DNA from 3 places in the Arthrobacter sp. NPDC055585 genome. Region 2 is predicted to be linked to each of the others. Evidence: riboswitches for the same ligand, from Rfam matches in the RefSeq annotation. Region 2 holds a riboswitch; each other region holds the start of a gene.
The links. Region 2 has a riboswitch for S-adenosylmethionine ahead of ACWGQ2_RS13180 (flavin reductase family protein). Riboswitches for the same ligand answer to the same signal wherever they lie in the genome.

Region 1: another riboswitch for S-adenosylmethionine. It lies ahead of ACWGQ2_RS01615 (hypothetical protein); the one in region 2 lies ahead of ACWGQ2_RS13180 (flavin reductase family protein).
Region 3: another riboswitch for S-adenosylmethionine. It lies ahead of ACWGQ2_RS11055 (methionine ABC transporter ATP-binding protein); the one in region 2 lies ahead of ACWGQ2_RS13180 (flavin reductase family protein).

The regions. Positions count from the first base shown of each region.
Region 1 is NZ_JBSHIT010000001.1:380,541-386,230, forward strand. It holds gene ACWGQ2_RS01605 (serine/threonine-protein kinase) at 1-375, opposite strand, end outside; gene ACWGQ2_RS01610 (Nramp family divalent metal transporter) at 587-1,894, opposite strand; gene ACWGQ2_RS01615 (hypothetical protein) at 1,998-2,393, opposite strand; SAM riboswitch class IV at 2,535-2,660, opposite strand; gene ACWGQ2_RS01620 (hypothetical protein) at 2,760-3,209, opposite strand; gene ACWGQ2_RS01625 (cold-shock protein) at 3,366-3,569, opposite strand; gene glsA (glutaminase A) at 3,781-5,595, shown strand.
Region 2 is NZ_JBSHIT010000007.1:150,257-155,946, reverse strand. It holds gene ACWGQ2_RS13195 (replication-associated recombination protein A) at 1-682, opposite strand, end outside; gene ACWGQ2_RS13190 (PhzF family phenazine biosynthesis protein) at 824-1,660, opposite strand; gene ACWGQ2_RS13185 (MFS transporter) at 1,730-2,923, shown strand; SAM riboswitch class IV at 3,018-3,137, shown strand; gene ACWGQ2_RS13180 (flavin reductase family protein) at 3,186-3,692, shown strand; gene aspS (aspartate--tRNA ligase) at 3,755-5,548, opposite strand; gene ACWGQ2_RS13170 (APC family permease) at 5,677-5,690, shown strand, end outside.
Region 3 is NZ_JBSHIT010000005.1:261,974-267,663, forward strand. It holds gene ACWGQ2_RS11045 (SDR family oxidoreductase) at 1-723, shown strand, start outside; gene ACWGQ2_RS11050 (DUF6434 domain-containing protein) at 727-1,278, opposite strand; SAM riboswitch class I at 1,489-1,594, shown strand; gene ACWGQ2_RS11055 (methionine ABC transporter ATP-binding protein) at 1,701-2,492, shown strand; gene ACWGQ2_RS11060 (methionine ABC transporter permease) at 2,485-3,150, shown strand; gene ACWGQ2_RS11065 (LLM class flavin-dependent oxidoreductase) at 3,171-4,589, shown strand; gene ACWGQ2_RS11070 (acyl-CoA dehydrogenase family protein) at 4,586-5,690, shown strand, end outside.

The sequences.
Region 1 (5,690 bases), on a different contig from region 2:
AACATCAGCGGCCGGTACCGGTTTTTCACGCAGCCGTTTGCGCAGATCCGGCCCGTCCACGAGTTCCATGACCAGGAAAGCCCGGGGTTCACCGTCGGGACCGTCGTCTCGTCCGGCGTCGTCCTTGCCTGCGTCGTAGAGCGTGACCAGCCCGGGATGGGTGAGGGAAGCCAGAAGCCGCATCTCGGTTTCCTGCCGCCCGACGTCGTCGGGGTCAACAGCACTGGCCCGGAAGAGCTTCACGGCGATGTCGCGGCCGAGAGCCTCGTCCAGTCCTCGGTAGACGGTGGCCATGCCACCGTGGCCAATAGGTTCGATGAGTCGGTATCGGCCCGCAATCAGACGATTCAGGCCACCCGCTGCGCTGATTTCCATGCTGCAACCTTCTCTCGCCATTACAGCGTAGCGGAGGGTGCTCGGGGCGTAGATGGGCTTTCCCTACATATTTTCGAACTGCGTTTTTCCCTCGTGGAAGCAGGTGCAATACGCTAAACTGCCCTGCTGCGCGAGGGCGCGGCAGGGCAGTTTCGGGTGCTTCGATCCGGGCTCCCCGGAAGGGGCCCGGGAGCCCGTCCGGCTCGCGGGATTACTCCCCGCCGAGTACCGGTGCGAGAGCCTTCCAGGCCTGCTGCAGGCCCAGGATGATGAACAGCAGGGCGGTGAGACCCAGCGCGATATTGGTGTGCAGACGGTTGGCCCATTCCTTGGGGATGCGCTTGCCGTTCAGCAGGCCCAGCAGGGTGACTGCGAGGAACGGCATAAACAGCGAGCCCAGCACGCCGTACGCCAGGATCAGGCCGATCGGCTGACCCAGGGCGAAGAGGATCATGGGCGGGAAGGTCAGCCACAGGACGTAGAACTTGAAGTACTTGCCGCCCACGCGGGTGTCCGGGTGGCCGGATTCCTTGCCGCGCATGTTGCCCCAGAAATCGGCGAACATCAGGGAAACGCCGTTCCAGACCCCGATGATGGAGGAGAAGGACGCTGCCCAGAAACCGATCAGGAAGCCGGTACCCACGAAGTCGCCGTATTCGAGCTTCAGCACGTCGTAGAGATCCAGCAGTCCCTTGTCTCCGGCGCTGAGGGTGATGCCCGCGGTGCGCACAACTTCGGCACCCACGATGAGCATGGCGATGACGAAGATGCCAGTCATGACGTACGCCATCGAGTTGTCGATGCGCATGACCTTCATCCACTTAGGCGTGTACCAGCCCTTTTCACGCAGCCAGTAGCCGTAGGCAGCCAGCGTGATGGTGCCGCCGACGCCGCCGGCAAGCGCCAGCGTGTAGACGATGCCGCCTTCGGGGATCATCGGGACGAGGCCCTTGAACATCTCCGGGATATTCGGGGTGGCGATGATTGCCAGACCGACAACGGTAATGAACATCAGCCCGACGAGGGCCGCGGTGATCTTCTCGAACGTGGCGTACTTGCCGAACCACACCATCACAAAGCCTGCCAGGCCCATCACAATCGCCCAGGCCCACAGCGGCAGGAACGGGAAGACCGCCGCCAGCGGCAGCGCGGCGGAAGACATGGCCGTGGCACCGTAAACGAAGCCCCAGATCATGATGTACGGGCCGAAGTACCAGGTGGTCCAGCGGCCCAGGGAACGCCAGCCCTCGAAGATGGTCTTGCCGGTGGCGAGCGTGAAGCGGCCCGCTCCCTCAACCAGGATGATCTTCAGGATGACGCCGAGGATGACTGCCCAGAGCAGGCCATAGCCGTAGCGTGAGCCCGCGACCAGGGTCGCAACCATGTCGGCTGCGCCAACACCCGTGGCCGCAACCACGAGTCCGGGGCCAACTATTTTCCATTTGGCAGCCTTGCCGCCGTCATCATCGATCCGCTCCGAATGCGGTACCGCGTCAGCGCGGGGATTGTTTTCAGCCATCGGCCAAGAATTCCTAACTAGCGAGTGGCCGCGGCGCCAGGACAGCACGCGGCAGTGTGCCCGGCCTCACCCGGGACAATGAATTCTCTCACAGGGCTTGCACTCAGTGGAATTCCGTGAACGGGCTGACCGCACTGGCCCCACAGGCCACAAACGCCTCAGGTTCGGGGGTCACGACCGTCAAATTGCCCTGGATGGCCGTAGCGGCGAGCCAGGTCCGGAGGACACCACGGGCATCCCCGGGCGCTGCTTCCGGAAGCGTGCGCCAGAGCAGGGCAACCTCGTGGTCCACCGGCAGGATGTTGGCCGTGAACCGGGAGGACAGCTCGCGGAGCCATCCGGGCGACGATGACTCAAGTTCGCCTATGGTCAGTGCCGACACAAAGACGCGCAGGTGGCTGCGGCTGCGGAGGAAACCCACGACGGCGGGATCCGGCGATCCGCTGCGGACCTCCGCCAGGACCGGTGTATCCAGGAGCAGGCCCGAGGGACCGCTCATGCGGCGGCAGGCTCGCCCAGCAGGAAGTTGACGAAAGCTTCCCGGATGCTGACGAGGGCCTCGTAATCCTGCAGGCTGACTGCGTTGAGGGAAACGGGTACAGAAGTGTCCATGGCTGCGGCGCCGGGCGCCGGTCCTTTCGGCGTGCTCTTGCCTGGCACCGGTTGCCCCGAAGGCGAGTGCAGGCCGCTTCTTCATCCGAACCACCCAACGAGCGTGGGGTTGGTATGCGGCCAAGTCGGAGCTTGGCGGCCGCAGTTCTTGAAGCTGTTAGGAGTATAGGCAGAACCCGGCCGGAATTGTGTGCTGCGTTACGCCCGTGTGGCGGATATGTCCTGCTCCGGCCGCCCTGCCGCAGCACCGGTCTCATCCGGCATATGTGCCGTTGAAGCGTTCAGGCACCCATTCCAGGAAGATGTTCGCGGTCACCGGGCCTATGCCGGGGAATTGCTCGAGCCGGCGGCGGAGCTCTGCCGGGGATTCCGCGTCCTTGACCATGTCCGATACGGAACCGAACTCCCTGATGATTCCCGCCATCACGGTGTGCAGCTCGTCATCCTCCTTCCAGCGGTAGTGGACGTAGCCGCCTTCGGTGAGCAGGCGCATCAGCTGGTCCCGGCTGACGTCTGCAAACTTTTCGGGGCCAGTGAGCCCGTTGTCGATCAGGACGTGCCAGGTGCGGGCGGCGATCTCCTGCTGAATGCGCTTGCCGAACAGCAGGCTGGCGAGCAGCCACCGGTAGAGCTGATCCGGCGCGCCGGAGCTGAGGTCCAGTCCAAGGTCTGCGGGAGTCATCTTCTTCTTGTTGCTGGCCATGCTGTTCAAAGTACGCCGGCTGCCCGCCGCAGGGAATGTCCGCCGGTTGCTCCCCATCAGCAGTTGATGGATGCGTGGTTAAACAGAGGATGCAGGACGGAAAACCGTCCTGCATCCTGAGTCCAGCTGGCCCGTGAAAGGGCCGGAAGTCTTTGGTTAGACAGCCTGGATGTTTACCGCCTGGGGGCCCTTGGGTCCCTGTTCGGTATCGAAGCTAACCTTCTGGTTCTCTTCGAGGGAGCGGTAGCCGCTCGCGTTGATGGCGGAGTAGTGGGCGAAAACATCGGCGCTGCCGTCATCGGGCTCGATGAAGCCGAAGCCCTTTTCGGAGTTGAACCATTTCACGGTGCCTGTTGCCATTTTTAATCATCCTTCTGAGGCGAAACTTCCCCGACCGTCGAGGAGTTTCCAGCTGAAGTGTCCCATGCAGCGTATGGACAAAAAAAGCGGCTGGCCCTGGTTTCGGGGTTCGCCGCTTCAAGTTCAAACGCTCAACACAACAACTGCGTGCCAGTATACACAGAGGTAACGGTCAGGTCACGGGGTTTTAGGACCCCCGTAGGCTGGTTGGATGGACTCCCCCATTGATCACTACCTGCAGCGAATCCACACCGAGATAGCCGACCTGAAGGACGGCAAGCCGTACAGTTCGATTCCGGCGATGGCGAACGTCGATCCGAACAACTTTGGCATTGTCCTTGCCACTGCGGACGGGTACGTCTACGAGATTGGGGATACCCGTGAGGAGTTCAGCATCCAGTCGATCTCCAAGCCGTTCACCTACGGGCTCGCACTGGCGGACCGCGGCATGGACGACGTCGATGCGAAGGTTGATGTTGAACCGTCCGGGGATTCCTTCAACGAGATTTCCCTCGCCGAGGGCACCGGCCGCCCGGCGAACGCCATGATCAACGCTGGAGCACTGACGGCTACCTCCCTGGTCCGCGGCTCCGGAGGAAACTCCCGGTTTAAGCGGATCCTGAACACCTATTCCGCGTTCGCCGGGCGCCAGCTCTCCGTCAGTGAACGGATCTACCAGTCCGAGCTCAAGTCCGGCCACCGCAACCACGCGCTGGCCTACCTGCTGCGCAGCTTCGACATCATCGAATCCGACCCCACCCCGGTGATTGAGGACTACTTCCGGCAGTGCTCGGTGATGGTCAGCGCGCTGGACCTGGCCATGATGGCCGCGACTCTGGCGAACAGCGGCCGCAATCCGCTCACCAAAGAACAGGTCCTGGATATTGCACCGGTGGAGCGGGTGCTCTCCGTCATGGCTACCTGCGGAATGTACGACGACGCCGGCGCCTGGATGAGCAGCGTCGGCATGCCGGCAAAGTCCGGAGTGGCAGGAGGCACCATTGCCGTGCTTCCGGGCCAGATCGGCCTTGCTGTCTACTCTCCGCCGCTGGACGCGCACGGTAGCAGCGTCCGCGGCGTCGCCGTCGCGCAGCGTCTCTCCAGTGATCTTGAACTGCACTTTGTCCGCGCCGGACGCACCGGCCGCTCTGCCCTGCGCGGCTCGTATGACATTGGCACCACGCCCTCCGGCATCCGCCGCAGCGAGGAAGCAGCCGGGGTGCTGCGCGCCAACGTGGCCCGGGCCCGGATTCTTGAACTGAATGGGGACCTGCTCTTTGCCGGCGCCGAGGCCATGGTGCGTGAGCTCGCGTCCCTGGACGACGACGTCGAACTGGTGGTCCTTGACCTGCGGAGCGTGGATGAGGTGTCCGGGGTGGCGATGCGCATGTTCGCTGAAGCCGCACACATGCTCACGGAAGCCGGACGCAGCCTGGCGATCGTGGACGCCGAAGGTGCCGTGGCGGAAAGCCTGATGGAGGACGGGCATGACATCCAGTCCTTTGCCACCCGTTCGGCCGCGGTCGAGTGGTGTGAGGAGGAGCTGCTGGAACGCCATGCGGTGGATCTGGTGCAGCCGGCACGTATCCTTCCGGTGCACTCCCCCGCGCTGGCACCGATGGATGAGGCAGATGCCAAGGACGTGGCCGCGCGGATGGAAAAGCTGACGTATGACGACGGCGACGTCATCCGCCGGATCGGCCAGCGCTTCAGCGGTGTGTACTTCATTGCGTCCGGCCACGTTCAGACGCTGATGCCCGGACCAGACGGGCACCGGGTGAAGCTGAACCGGCTGGGTGCCGGCATGACCTTCGGCGAGATGGCCCTGGGCGAGGACAAGAGGCAGGAAACCACGGTCAAGGCCGAGGGCGCGGTGGAGGTCTGGCGGCTTCCGGCGGAGGAGATCGCGCAGCTGGAGGAAAACGAGCCCCGCCTGGCCATGCACTTCTGGCGTGCCTTGACCCAGGACGCGTATACCCGGGTGGAGCAGTATCTGCGCGAAACCGCTGTGCGGGTGCAGGACTAGCTCCCTTTCCTGGGCCGGCAAAAACCCATCGAGAGGGCAGTTACGGCCCGTTTGAACGCTCAAACCAGCCGTAACTGCCCTCTCGGTGAAGAGGA
Region 2 (5,690 bases):
CGGCGGCGAGGCGCACCAGGTGCTCGAGCGCTTCTTCGCTGAGTTCCACCCGGCCGGCCAGGCCCCGCTCATCTTCGACGGCGCGCTGGAGCAGACCGGAAATATCAGCTTCGGTGAGCGGTTTGAGGGTCAGCAGCAGGGACCGGGAAAGCAGCGGGGAAACCACGGAGAACGACGGGTTCTCGGTGGTGGCGGCGATGAGGACAACCCAGCGGTTCTCCACGCCGGGCAGCAGGGCGTCCTGCTGTGCCTTGTTGAACCGGTGGATCTCATCCAGGAACAGGACGGTGGTGATGCCGTGCAGGTCACGCGCTGTCAGTGCTTCATCCATGACCCGGCGGACGTCCTTGACGCCGGAGGTGATTGCGGAGAGCTCCACGAACTTACGGCCCGGCCCGCGGGCCACCACGTGCGCCAGGGTGGTCTTGCCGGTGCCCGGCGGACCCCACAGCATCACCGAGGACGGCCCGGCCGGCCCTCCCTGCGGTGCTTCCGCGAGAGTTCGCAGCGGGGAGCCGGGAGCCAGCAGGTGCTGCTGGCCCACAACCTCATCAAGACTGCGCGGACGCATCCGTACCGCCAGCGGGCTGCGCGGGCGCTGCCGTGCCTCGCCCTCTGCGGCGGCGTCGTCGTCGTGGTCCTGCAGGTCCTGGTCCTCGCCGCTGTTGAACAAGTCATTCACGCTTCAAGGCTACCCGTGCCCTCTCCCCCTCGATTCCGCCCTGGACGGGAACCAAAACCGCCGAGAGGCCAGTTACGGCTCTTTTCAGCCCCCAAAAGAGCCGTAACTGGCCTCTCGAGGGAAGGAGGTGCGGGTGTGCGTTTAGAGGGAGACGGAGCCGTCGATGCAGGTGACGGACTCCCCGCCGACCCAGATACGGCCCTCGCGGGTGAACACCCGGACCAGGCCCGAACGGTGGACGGCGGTGCCCTGGGTGACGGTGTAGCGTTCCTCAGCAATGCCGTCGCCGATCAGCCACTGGGCCAGCCCTGCGTTGAGGCTGCCGGTGACCGGATCCTCAGAGACGCCGAGTCCCGGAGCGAAGGCCCGGACTTCGAAGTCGGTCTCAGCGGATTCGGGCTGGGGTCCGATCACTCCCACCCGGAGGTCGCCGATGGCAGCGTGATCCGGGCGCAGCGAGAGGACTGTCTCCGCATCCGGCAGCAGCAGGCCCAGCCAGCCCGGCCCGTTGTCCACCCACTGGTGGCCGCGGACCTGGTCCGGGGTGAGTCCCAGCGCTGCCGTCACCCGGGCCAGGGTTCCTTCTTCCACCGGCCCGGTGCGGATGAGCCGCGGCGCGGCAAAGGCGGCCAGCCCGGCATTGACCCGCAGGGGAACCAGCCCGATTCCGCATTCCTGAACCACCAGCCCGGACTTCATCGGCGTGTTACCGGCCTCGGTCCACGCGTGGCAGGTTCCCAGCGTCGGATGCCCTGCGAACGGGATTTCACCACCCGGGGTGAAGATCCGAACCCGGTAATCGGCTTCGTCCTGGATAGCGGGCAGGATAAAGGTGGTTTCGGAGAGGTTCGTCCAGCGGGCGAACTGCAGCATGGCCTCGTCGTCGAGGTCTTCCCCGTCCAGGACCACGGCCAGCGGGTTGCCCTGGTACGGCTTTCTGCCGAAAACGTCTACCTGTTTGAACCAGCGTTGTCTCATGCGGACACTGTAATAGCTGGCCGCACGTGCGCGGAAAGGCGTGCCGGTGGCGTCCGCTAGGCTCTGCGGATGAGAAACGGAGCGGGCTCCCGCAAACCCTTCGCAGCAGCTGCGGCCGCGCTGGGCGGTTCAGCTGAGCTGGTGGACTTCCTGATCCCGCTGTGGGCAGGGGTTGAGCTCGGCCTCGGCAGCGCAGCCATTGGGATGCTCATCGCCGTGGAACTGGCTGTCTCAGTGACAGCGCGGCCCCTAGCCGGCCGGCTGGCCGACACATTCACCCGGACCCGCATCGCAGCAGCGGGCGCGTTCCTCTACGCCCTCAGCTGCCTCGGTTACGCCCTAGCCGGCTCCTGGCCCTGGGCAGTGGCAGCGGCGGCTGTGGGCGGTATCGGTGGTGCGCTCTTCTGGATAGCCGTCCGCGCGGTCGCCGCCGAGTCGCTGGACACCGATTCGGGTTCGCTGGCTGGGCTGCTTTCCTCCGAGTCCTTCGGGTCCTGGTTCTTTTGGATCCCGGCCATGGTGCTGCTGCCGACCATCGGATTCTTCGGCGTCTTCATTGCGTTGGCCGTTGTCTGCCTGGCAGCCGCCCTCTGGCTGCTGCTGGTCCGCAGCGCGCCGCCCCGGGTCCAGGACGATCCGCGCGGCAGGGCGAAAGGCTCCGGCCTTGGCCCGCTCCTTTTCCTGGCCGGTTTGACGGCAGTGGCCGAGGCCGGTGTGGGACTGCTGCTCCTGCTGCATCTGCAGAACGCAGTCGGTCTGGAGGTCTACCAGATCGCACTTGTCTACCTGCCCGGCGGTATTGCACTGACTGTCCTCCCGCGGGTGCTCCACCGGTTCACCGAGCGGCGGGGGCGCCGGGCCGGCTACGCAGCTGTTTCGGCTGCATCGGCGGCGGCCGCAGCATGCCTGGCGTTCACACCGTCACCACTCGTGATCGCCGCATTGTGGGTGTTAACGTGCGCGTCCTGGGCAATGCTGATTCCAGTGCACGGGGCGGTCGTGGCGGAGGCAGGCGGTGCCCGCCTCGGCCGCGGAATGGCGCTCCTGAGCAACGCCGGACTGATTGGTGCCGCTGCCGGGTCCCTGCTGGCGGGCTTCCTGTACGACGGCGGCTCCTGGCCTGCGTCGTGCCTGGTGCTGGGCGCGGTCATCCTCAGCGGTGCCGTCCTGGGCCCGGCGGTCCTGAACAGGATGGGTATCAGGGACCGTCCGGAAGGTCCGGCCCCTAAACCGGCGGGGGCTGCCGCCTTCGACGGTTCCTGAGCCGTTAACGCCCGTTACGAACTGTTGCCCGGCATTGCCGATATGTGACGGACGTTTGCCCCGGGCCCCCTCCCGCTCCTAGATTGGTAGCCAGAATCAAGAGTTCCAGCCACAGGCCCTGGCCGGCTGGACGGCAACCCTCTCGTTGTAGCGGGGTGCTCCAGGTGACGATTCGGCCGTTCCGGTGGATCTCCCGGTCCGGCAAGTACAGCGTCTTCCGCGGTTTTGCACCGCGGGCTGCGCGTTCTGCAGAGGAATCTCCATGGCACTTGAAACCGATCTCCAGCCAAACGCACTGCGCCAGGCCTTCGGCCGTTTCCCGTCCGGAATTGCAGCACTCTGCGCCGAAATCGACGGCGCGCCTCAGGGAATCGTGGCTTCTTCCTTTACCGTCGGGGTGTCCATGGATCCGCCCCTGGTGATGTTCGCGGTGCAGAACACGTCCCGCACCTGGCCGGTATTGCGGTCGGCCGGCCGGATCGGTGTCTCCGTCCTTGGGTCGAAGCACGACGGCGTGTGCCGCCAGATCGCTTCCCGCGACGGCGACCGGTTCGCGGGTCTGAGCCTGCACGAGACACAGACCGGCTCCCTGTTCCTGGACGACGCAGCCCTCTGGCTTGAAACGTCAATCGAGAACGAGGTTCCGGCCGGCGACCACGCCGTCGTCCTGCTGCGTGTCCACGGCTACTCAACGCACGACGGCGCGCATGAGCCGCTCGTCTTCCACGGCTCGGCGTTCAGGAACCTCGCGGTGCCTGCCTTCGCTTAGCCCGGACAGCGAAAGACCCCGGCCGCCAGCATGGCGGCCGGGGTCTTTCCGGCTGGATCAGGCTAGGAGGCCGGGCTTTCAGCCGGCTTGTCCTGCTTCTTCTCCGGCTTGAAGTCAACGCCGGCTTCCTTGCGCTGCTGGGCGCTGATCGGAGCCGGAGCGGAGGTCAGCGGATCATAACCGCCGCCGGACTTCGGGAAGGCGATGACGTCGCGGATCGAGTCGGCGCCGGCCAGCAGGGCCACCACGCGGTCCCAGCCGAAGGCGATGCCGCCGTGTGGCGGAGCGCCGTACTTGAAACCTTCAAGCAGGAAGCCGAACTGCTCCTGGGCGGTCTCTTCAGAGATGCCCATGACCTTGAACACGCGTTCCTGCACGTCACGGCGGTGGATACGGATTGAACCGCCGCCAATCTCGTTGCCGTTGCACACGATGTCATAGGCGTAGGCCAGGGCCGAGCCGGGATCGGTGTCGAAGGTGTCCAGGAACTCGGGCTTCGGGGAGGTGAACGCGTGGTGCACTGCTGTCCACTCGCCTTCGCCTGCTGCGACGTCACCGGCTGCCACAGCTGCGGCGGCGGGCTCGAACATCGGGGCGTCGACGATCCAGACGAACGCCCAGTCCTTCGGGTCGATCAGGCCGGTGCGGTGGCCGATTTCAACGCGGGCGGCGCCGAGCAGGGCACGGGCTTCATTAGTCTGGCCAGCGGCGAAGAAGATGCAGTCACCGGGCTTGGCGCCAACCTTCTCTGCGAGGTTTTCGCGCTCGAAGTCGGTGAGGTTCTTGGCGACCGGCCCGGTGAGGGAGCCATCTTCCTGGACCAGCACGTAGGCCAGGCCCTTGGCACCGCGCTGCTTGGCCCATTCCTGCCAGGCATCGAGGGTGCGGCGGGCCTGCGAGGCACCGCCGGGCATCACGACGGCGCCGACGTACGGTGCCTGGAAAACGCGGAAGGTGGTGTCCTTGAAGAACTCCGTCAGCTCGGTCAGTTCCAGGCCGAAGCGCAGGTCCGGCTTGTCCGAGCCGTAGCGGGCCATGGCGTCGGCGTAGGTCATGCGGGCGATCGGGGTCTGGATTTCGACGCCGATCAGCTTCCACAGTGCTTTCACGATCTGCTCGCCGAGGGCGATGATGTCGTCCTCTTCAACGAAGCTGGCTTCGATGTCCAGCTGCGTGAATTCGGGCTGGCGGTCGGCGCGGAAGTCTTCGTCGCGGTAGCAGCGGGCAATCTGGTAGTACTTCTCGAAGCCGCCAACCTGCAGCAGCTGCTTGAACAGCTGCGGGGACTGCGGCAGCGCATACCAGGAGCCGGGTGCCAGGCGGGCCGGCACCACGAAGTCGCGGGCACCTTCGGGGGTGGAACGCGTCAGCGTGGGGGTTTCAATTTCAACGAAGCCCTCGTCGTGGAGCAGTTCGCGGGCCACGCGGTTGGCTTCGGAACGCAGGCGCATCGCAGCGGCGGGAGCCGGGCGGCGCAGGTCCAAGTAGCGGTGCTTCAGGCGGGCTTCCTCGCCGACCTCAACGTGCTCGTCGATCTGGAACGGCAGCGGATCGGAAGTGTTGAGGATGACGACGTCGTCCGCAATGACCTCAACCTCGCCGGTGGCCAGGGCGGGGTTCTCGTTGCCCTCGGGGCGGCGCTCCACCTTGCCGGTGATCTGCAGGACGTACTCATTGCGCAGGCCGTGGAAGACGTCCTCTTCACGGACAACAACCTGGGCAACACCGGAGGCATCACGCAGGTCAAGGAAGGCGACGCCTCCGTGGTCCCGGCGGCGGGCGACCCAGCCGGCCAGGGTGACAGTCTGTCCAATATGCTCGGCCCTCAGGGAACCAAGGGCATGTGTGCGCAGCACAGCAGTCCTTTCAACTTCGATTGGTTGCGGAAACCACCTGTTTCCGCCCATTGTGAGTAGAGATCTTCTTTGAGTTTACCGGTGTTCCCCGCGCTTCCCGGCCAAGGGCTGACCGATTGGAGGCCCGTTTGTCCGGCAATGC
Region 3 (5,690 bases), on a different contig from region 2:
GGCCGGCTGGTTGTCCAGGAGGCCGTCCGGAAGGGGTATACCGTCCGTGCGCTGGCCCGCAGTCCGCTCAAGGCAGCTCAAGTACTGCCGCCGGAGGCCGAAGTGGTGGAAGGTGACGTCACCCGGCCCGCGACCCTCGCCAAAGCGGTCGACGGCGTGGATGCCATTATCTTCACGCACGGCGCCAACGGCGGAGAAGACCCGCAGGCGGTGGATTACGACGGCGTGCGGAACGTCCTGCTGGCACTGCACGGACGCCGTGTCCGGGTGGTGCTGATGACGGCCATCGGCCTGACCAACAGGACGGCCTTCGGCACCCTGGTGGACTGGAAACGGCGGTCCGAACGCCTGCTCCGCGCCAGCGGACTGCCGTACACCATCATCCGGCCCGGCTGGTTCGACTACAACGAGCCCGGCCAGGACCGGGAAGTAGCGCTGCAGGGAGACCGGCGGCGAACCGGCACCCCGGCTGACGGCGGCATCGCCCGCACCCAGATTGCGCAGGTACTGGTGCAGGCCCTTTCCTCGGATGAAGCCCTGGGCAAGACCCTTGAACTTATCGCCGGGGACGGAGAGCCGGTCACCGATTTCGAAGCCTTCTTCGAACCGCTGCAGGCTGACCCGCCGGGCACCCTGGACGGAGTGCAGGACGATCTGAACATGCCGTTGGAGGAAGAGCCGGAAAACATCCGGGAAGAACTGGCTGCGATCGGCAGCCGCTAGGGCCTAGCCTCGCTGATCAGCGGGGAGGGAGCGGTGTAGTTTCCAAGCTGCGAGCATCTGGTCCCTGGTGCCGCCGGGATGTGTAGCGTGCCAGTCCCGCGCGAAGCGGTTCAGCTCGAACTGCGGGCCGATCGGCCGGGCGGCAGCCGCTCGTGTGGCGTGCCAGTGATCCAATGCAGCAGCCAGTGTAGCCGTCCCGTCATTGGCGGCGAAGAACTCACGCATGGGCGCATCAAAGCGGAAACCCGGCCCGAGGGCGTTGACGAAGAACTCCCGCAGCACCTGGCTACAGGGGTGCCCGGCCGGAACCACCGTGTGGATAGTCAGCGGAGGAACAAGCCGCTGTTGGCAGCTTCGGGGCTTCGCAGCAGGGGCCGGAAGCGGCCCGCCTGCCAGGAACGCGGCAATCCGTTCGGCCAGCAGTTCCTTGGAACCTCCGGCCGGGATCTGCTGCGCGCGGGCAAACGCCTGCAGCTCCTCCTTCAGCCAGTACCAGCGGCGGAATTCGCCTGCACCGAGGGAGGAAGAGAGGGCAGGGCGTTCCGGAAGGGTCACGGTCCCATCTTCTCGGATCCGCCAGGTAATCGGTGCTCCCGCGCCGCGGACGGACCCTCCGTTTGAATTGGCACGGGACCGTGGCTGCATTCGTCCGGCACGGCGTAACAAAACGGATTGTGACGCAGTGCCGCGTTACGTACCGACGCATAGGGCCGCACAGGGAAATGTTCTGGCCCTCACGGGGTGCAGCCGGTTTAGATAGTGCCGTAACCATCCAGAGCGGCTGAGAGACCTGGCTCCGTGACGCCGCAGCAACCCCCTTCCGCGGGCTAACCCCGCCGAAGAAGGGTGCTACCGCCAGGACCGATGGAGAAGCACCTGCTCTAATCCGGTCCGCTGCACCCGTGCCTTGCTGCACGGGCGCAGACCGGGGACCGCTGCGTGCCCCTCTTCCCGGGTTTAGACCTCAGGAGGACAGCATGATCAGAATTGAAAACGTCTCCACCGTCTTTGGAGGCGGTGAATCCGCCTTTATGGCCGTGGACAGCGTCAGCCTCGAAATACCCAAGGGCAGCATCCAGGGCATCATCGGGTTCTCCGGCGCCGGGAAGTCCACCCTGCTGCGCAACATCAACCTGCTTGAACGGCCCACCTCCGGACGGGTCCTGGTGGACGGAACGGACCTGACCGGCCTGGCGGACGCAGAACTGCGCGCCGCGCGGCATGAGATCGGAATGATCTTCCAGCACTTCAACCTGCTGAACAACCGCACTGCTGCGCAGAACGTTGAACTCTCGCTGAAGTTCGCCGGCGTGAAGAGTGCTTCCGAACGCCGCACCCGCGCACTGGAGGCGCTCGCCGTCGTCGACCTCTCGGAGAAGGCCGGCACCTACCCGGCCAAACTCTCCGGCGGGCAGAAGCAGCGGGTGGCCATCGCCCGCGCCCTGGCCACCCGGCCCAAGGTGCTGCTGTGCGACGAGCCGACCTCCGCCGTCGACCCCCGGACCACCGCCTCGGTGCTGCAGTACCTCAGCGACGTCAACGCACGGTTCGGCATCACGATTGTGGTGGTCACCCATGAAATGAACGTCATCAAGGCCATCGCTGACAACGTGGCTGTCATGGAGGAAGGCCGGGTGGTTGAACAGTTCGCGCTCGCAGAGCTGAACCGGCCAGGCTTCACGCCGGCCACCGCCATTGGCCGGTACCTGATCTCGGATGAAATCACCCTGGATCGTGCGGACCGCCGGGAAGGAGCCCGCGTTGCTTGAGCGCATTGCCGAAGTCTGGCCGGAACTGCTTGCCGCCCTGGGCCAGACCGGCACCATGCTGCTGGTCGCCATTCCGCTGGCGGTGCTGATCGGCACCCCGCTGGGCGTCCTGCTCTACACTCTGGGACCGGACGGGCTGGGTCACAAACCCCGGCTGCACCGGGTACTGGACTCACTGGTGAACCTGGTGCGGTCCTTCCCCTTCCTGATCCTGCTGATCGCGATCATCCCGTTCACCCGGTTTGTGGTGGGAACCACCATCGGCACCGCAGCTGTGATCGTGCCGCTGACCATCAACGCGATTCCGTACTTCGCCCGGTTCGTGGAGCAGAACATCACCGCTCTGGGCGGGGGCGTGGTGGAAGCGGCCCGCTCCATGGGAGCTACCCGCGGGCAGATTGTGCGCGACGTCCTGCTGGTCGAGGCGCGTCCGGCGCTCATCAGTTCCGTCACCATCATGACCGTCAGCTTCATCTCCTACTCCGCGATGGCGGGACTGGTGGGCGGTGGCGGAATCGGCGACTTCGCCATCCGGTACGGCTACTACCGCTACGAAACCGGGCTGATGCTCACCGCGATTGTGCTGATGGTCCTGCTGGTGCAGGCCGTGCAGCTGGGCGGTTCCTGGCTCTCCCGCCGCGCTGACAAGCGCCTCTGACTTCTATCGAAAGCTTTGCCATGACTATTCCCAGTACCCGCTTTGTAGGTCCGCGTCCGCGCTTGCTGCTGAACGCCTTCCTGATGAACACCACCAGCCACATCCGCGGTGGCCAGTGGCGCCACCCCGACGCCGAACAGCATCGCTTCAACGAACTGTCCTTCTGGACGGACCTGGCCCGCCAGCTGGAAGACGCGAAGTTCGACGCGCTGTTCTTCGCCGACGTCGTTGGACTGTACGGCAACCACGACGGCGGGTGGGCCTCCCACGTGCGCCGCGGTCTGCAGGTGCCCGCCAACGATCCGCTGCTGCTGCTCGCCGCGCTCTCCGGTGCCACCCGTGAGATTGGGCTGGCCGCGACGTCGTCCGTGGTGCAGAGCCATCCCTTCCAGTTCGCCCGGCAGATGTCCACGCTGGACCACCTCTCCGGCGGCCGGGCCGGCTGGAACATCGTCACCTCCGTGCTGGAGAACGCGCACCGCAACTTCGACGGCGACGGCCTCACCGGGCACGACCGCCGGTATGACTGGGCGGATGAATACACCGACGCCGTCTACAAGCTCTGGGAAGGATCCTGGGACGACGGCGCGCTGGTCCAGGACAAGGCCAGCGGCCTGCACACGGACCCGGACAAGGTCCACAAGATCCATCACCGCGGCGAATGGTACTCGATCGACGGACCGCACCTGAGTTCACCCTCTCCGCAGCGCACTCCGGTGCTCTTCCAGGCCGGCAGCTCCGGCCGCGGGCAGCAGTTCGCCGCAGCCAACGCCGAAGCCACGTTCATTTTTGCGCCCAACCCCGCCCATGCCGCGAAGGTAGCCGCCGGGGTCCGGGCACGCGCCGTCGATGCCGGGCGGCTGCCCGGGGACATCAAGGTGTTCACCGGCCTGTCCTTTGTGGTGGGCGGTACCGAAGCCGAGGCGCAGCGTAAAAAAGCTGAGCTGGACGAGTACCTGGACCTCGATGCCGTGATCGCGCACATTGGCGGCGGCCTGGGGGTCGACCTCGGCGGATTGGACCTGGACACCCCACTGGGCGAGGTGCAGACCGAAGGCGGCCGCGGCGTGCTGCAGGCGATCATCGACTCCACCCCGGGCGGGAACCCCACCCTGGCCGACGTCGCCCGGTACCGCACTGAAGCGCAGCAGATCACCGGAACCCCGGAGCAAATCGCCGATGAGCTTGAGCGCTGGCAGGATGCCGGAGTGGACGGCGTCAACATCATCAACGGCATCCTGCCCGGTTCCTACACGGACTTCATCGACGGGGTACTGCCGGAACTGCGCCGCCGCGGTCTGGCCCAGAGCGAATACGCCCCCGGCACGCTGCGCGAAAAGCTCTTCGGAGCCGGCCCGCTGCTCAACGACCGGCACCGGGCCGCACAGTTCCGCGGCGCCTTCACAAACACCCTTGCACCCTCAGGAGCCACCCGATGACCGCCAGCCTGCTCACCCGCTACGGCCACAATCCCGCCCCGGAAGCGGCCCGCTGGTTCGCCGTCGCCGACGAGGTAGCCGCCATCCTCGGCGCCGATGCACTCGAACGCGATGCCGCGAACAAACCGCCGTTCACGGAAGTCGAAATCCTGCGCCGGTCCGGGCTGCTGCCGCTGACCATTCCTGCCCGCTTCGGCGGCGCCGGAATCGACTGGAGCACCGTCTTCGAAATCGTGCAGCGGGTGGCCCGGGCGGATAACTCGATCGGCCAGCTGCTGGGTTATCACTACATTTTCCAGTCCTTCCCCTACATCGACCTGGATGAGGCACGCGGGCAGGAACTGGCGGACGAGTGCCTGGCGCAGCAGTGGCTCTGGTCCTCCACCGGAACGCCGCAGGGACCGCAGGCCGCTGCCGTCCGCACCGGCGGCGGATACCTCGTGACCGGCAAAAAGCCGTTCTCCACCGGCAGCCGGGTGGCGGAGAGGGTCTACGGCCGGGCAGTGCTCGACGGCGGTGACCGGCTGGCGCTGATCATCGACACGGCTTCCGAGGGCGTTGTCCGCCACGACGACTGGGACGTCCTGGGTTCCCGACTCACCGCCACCAACACCATCGAGTTCCGGGACGTGTTTGTTCCGGACACGGCAGTAATCACCAATCTGGGAGCGCACGACGGCGAACGCAGCCCGCACCAGGTGCTCACCACCCCGGCCTTCCAGCTGCTCTTCGCCCACGCCTACCTCGCCGCCGCGGAAGGAGCCGTGCTGGCCGCCCGGGACTACACCCTGGGCAGTGCCCGGCCGTGGTTCCACGCGGACGTGGCAGCGGCGTCGGACGATCCGTTTATCCAGAACCACTACGGGTCCTTCGCCGCCAGGCTCCAGGCACTGGCCGCCGTCGTTGACCAGGCCACCACCGCCCTGCAGTGGGCGTTCGACGCCGGCAAGTCACTCACCGCCGCTGACCGGGCCGGGGTGGCAGAGCAAATCGCCGCGGCGAAGATCACCGCTCACGAAGTGTCCCTGGATGTCACCGCACGGATCTTCGACGTGACCGGCGCCCGCGCCGCCGGGTCCAAGTACGGGTTCGACAGGTACT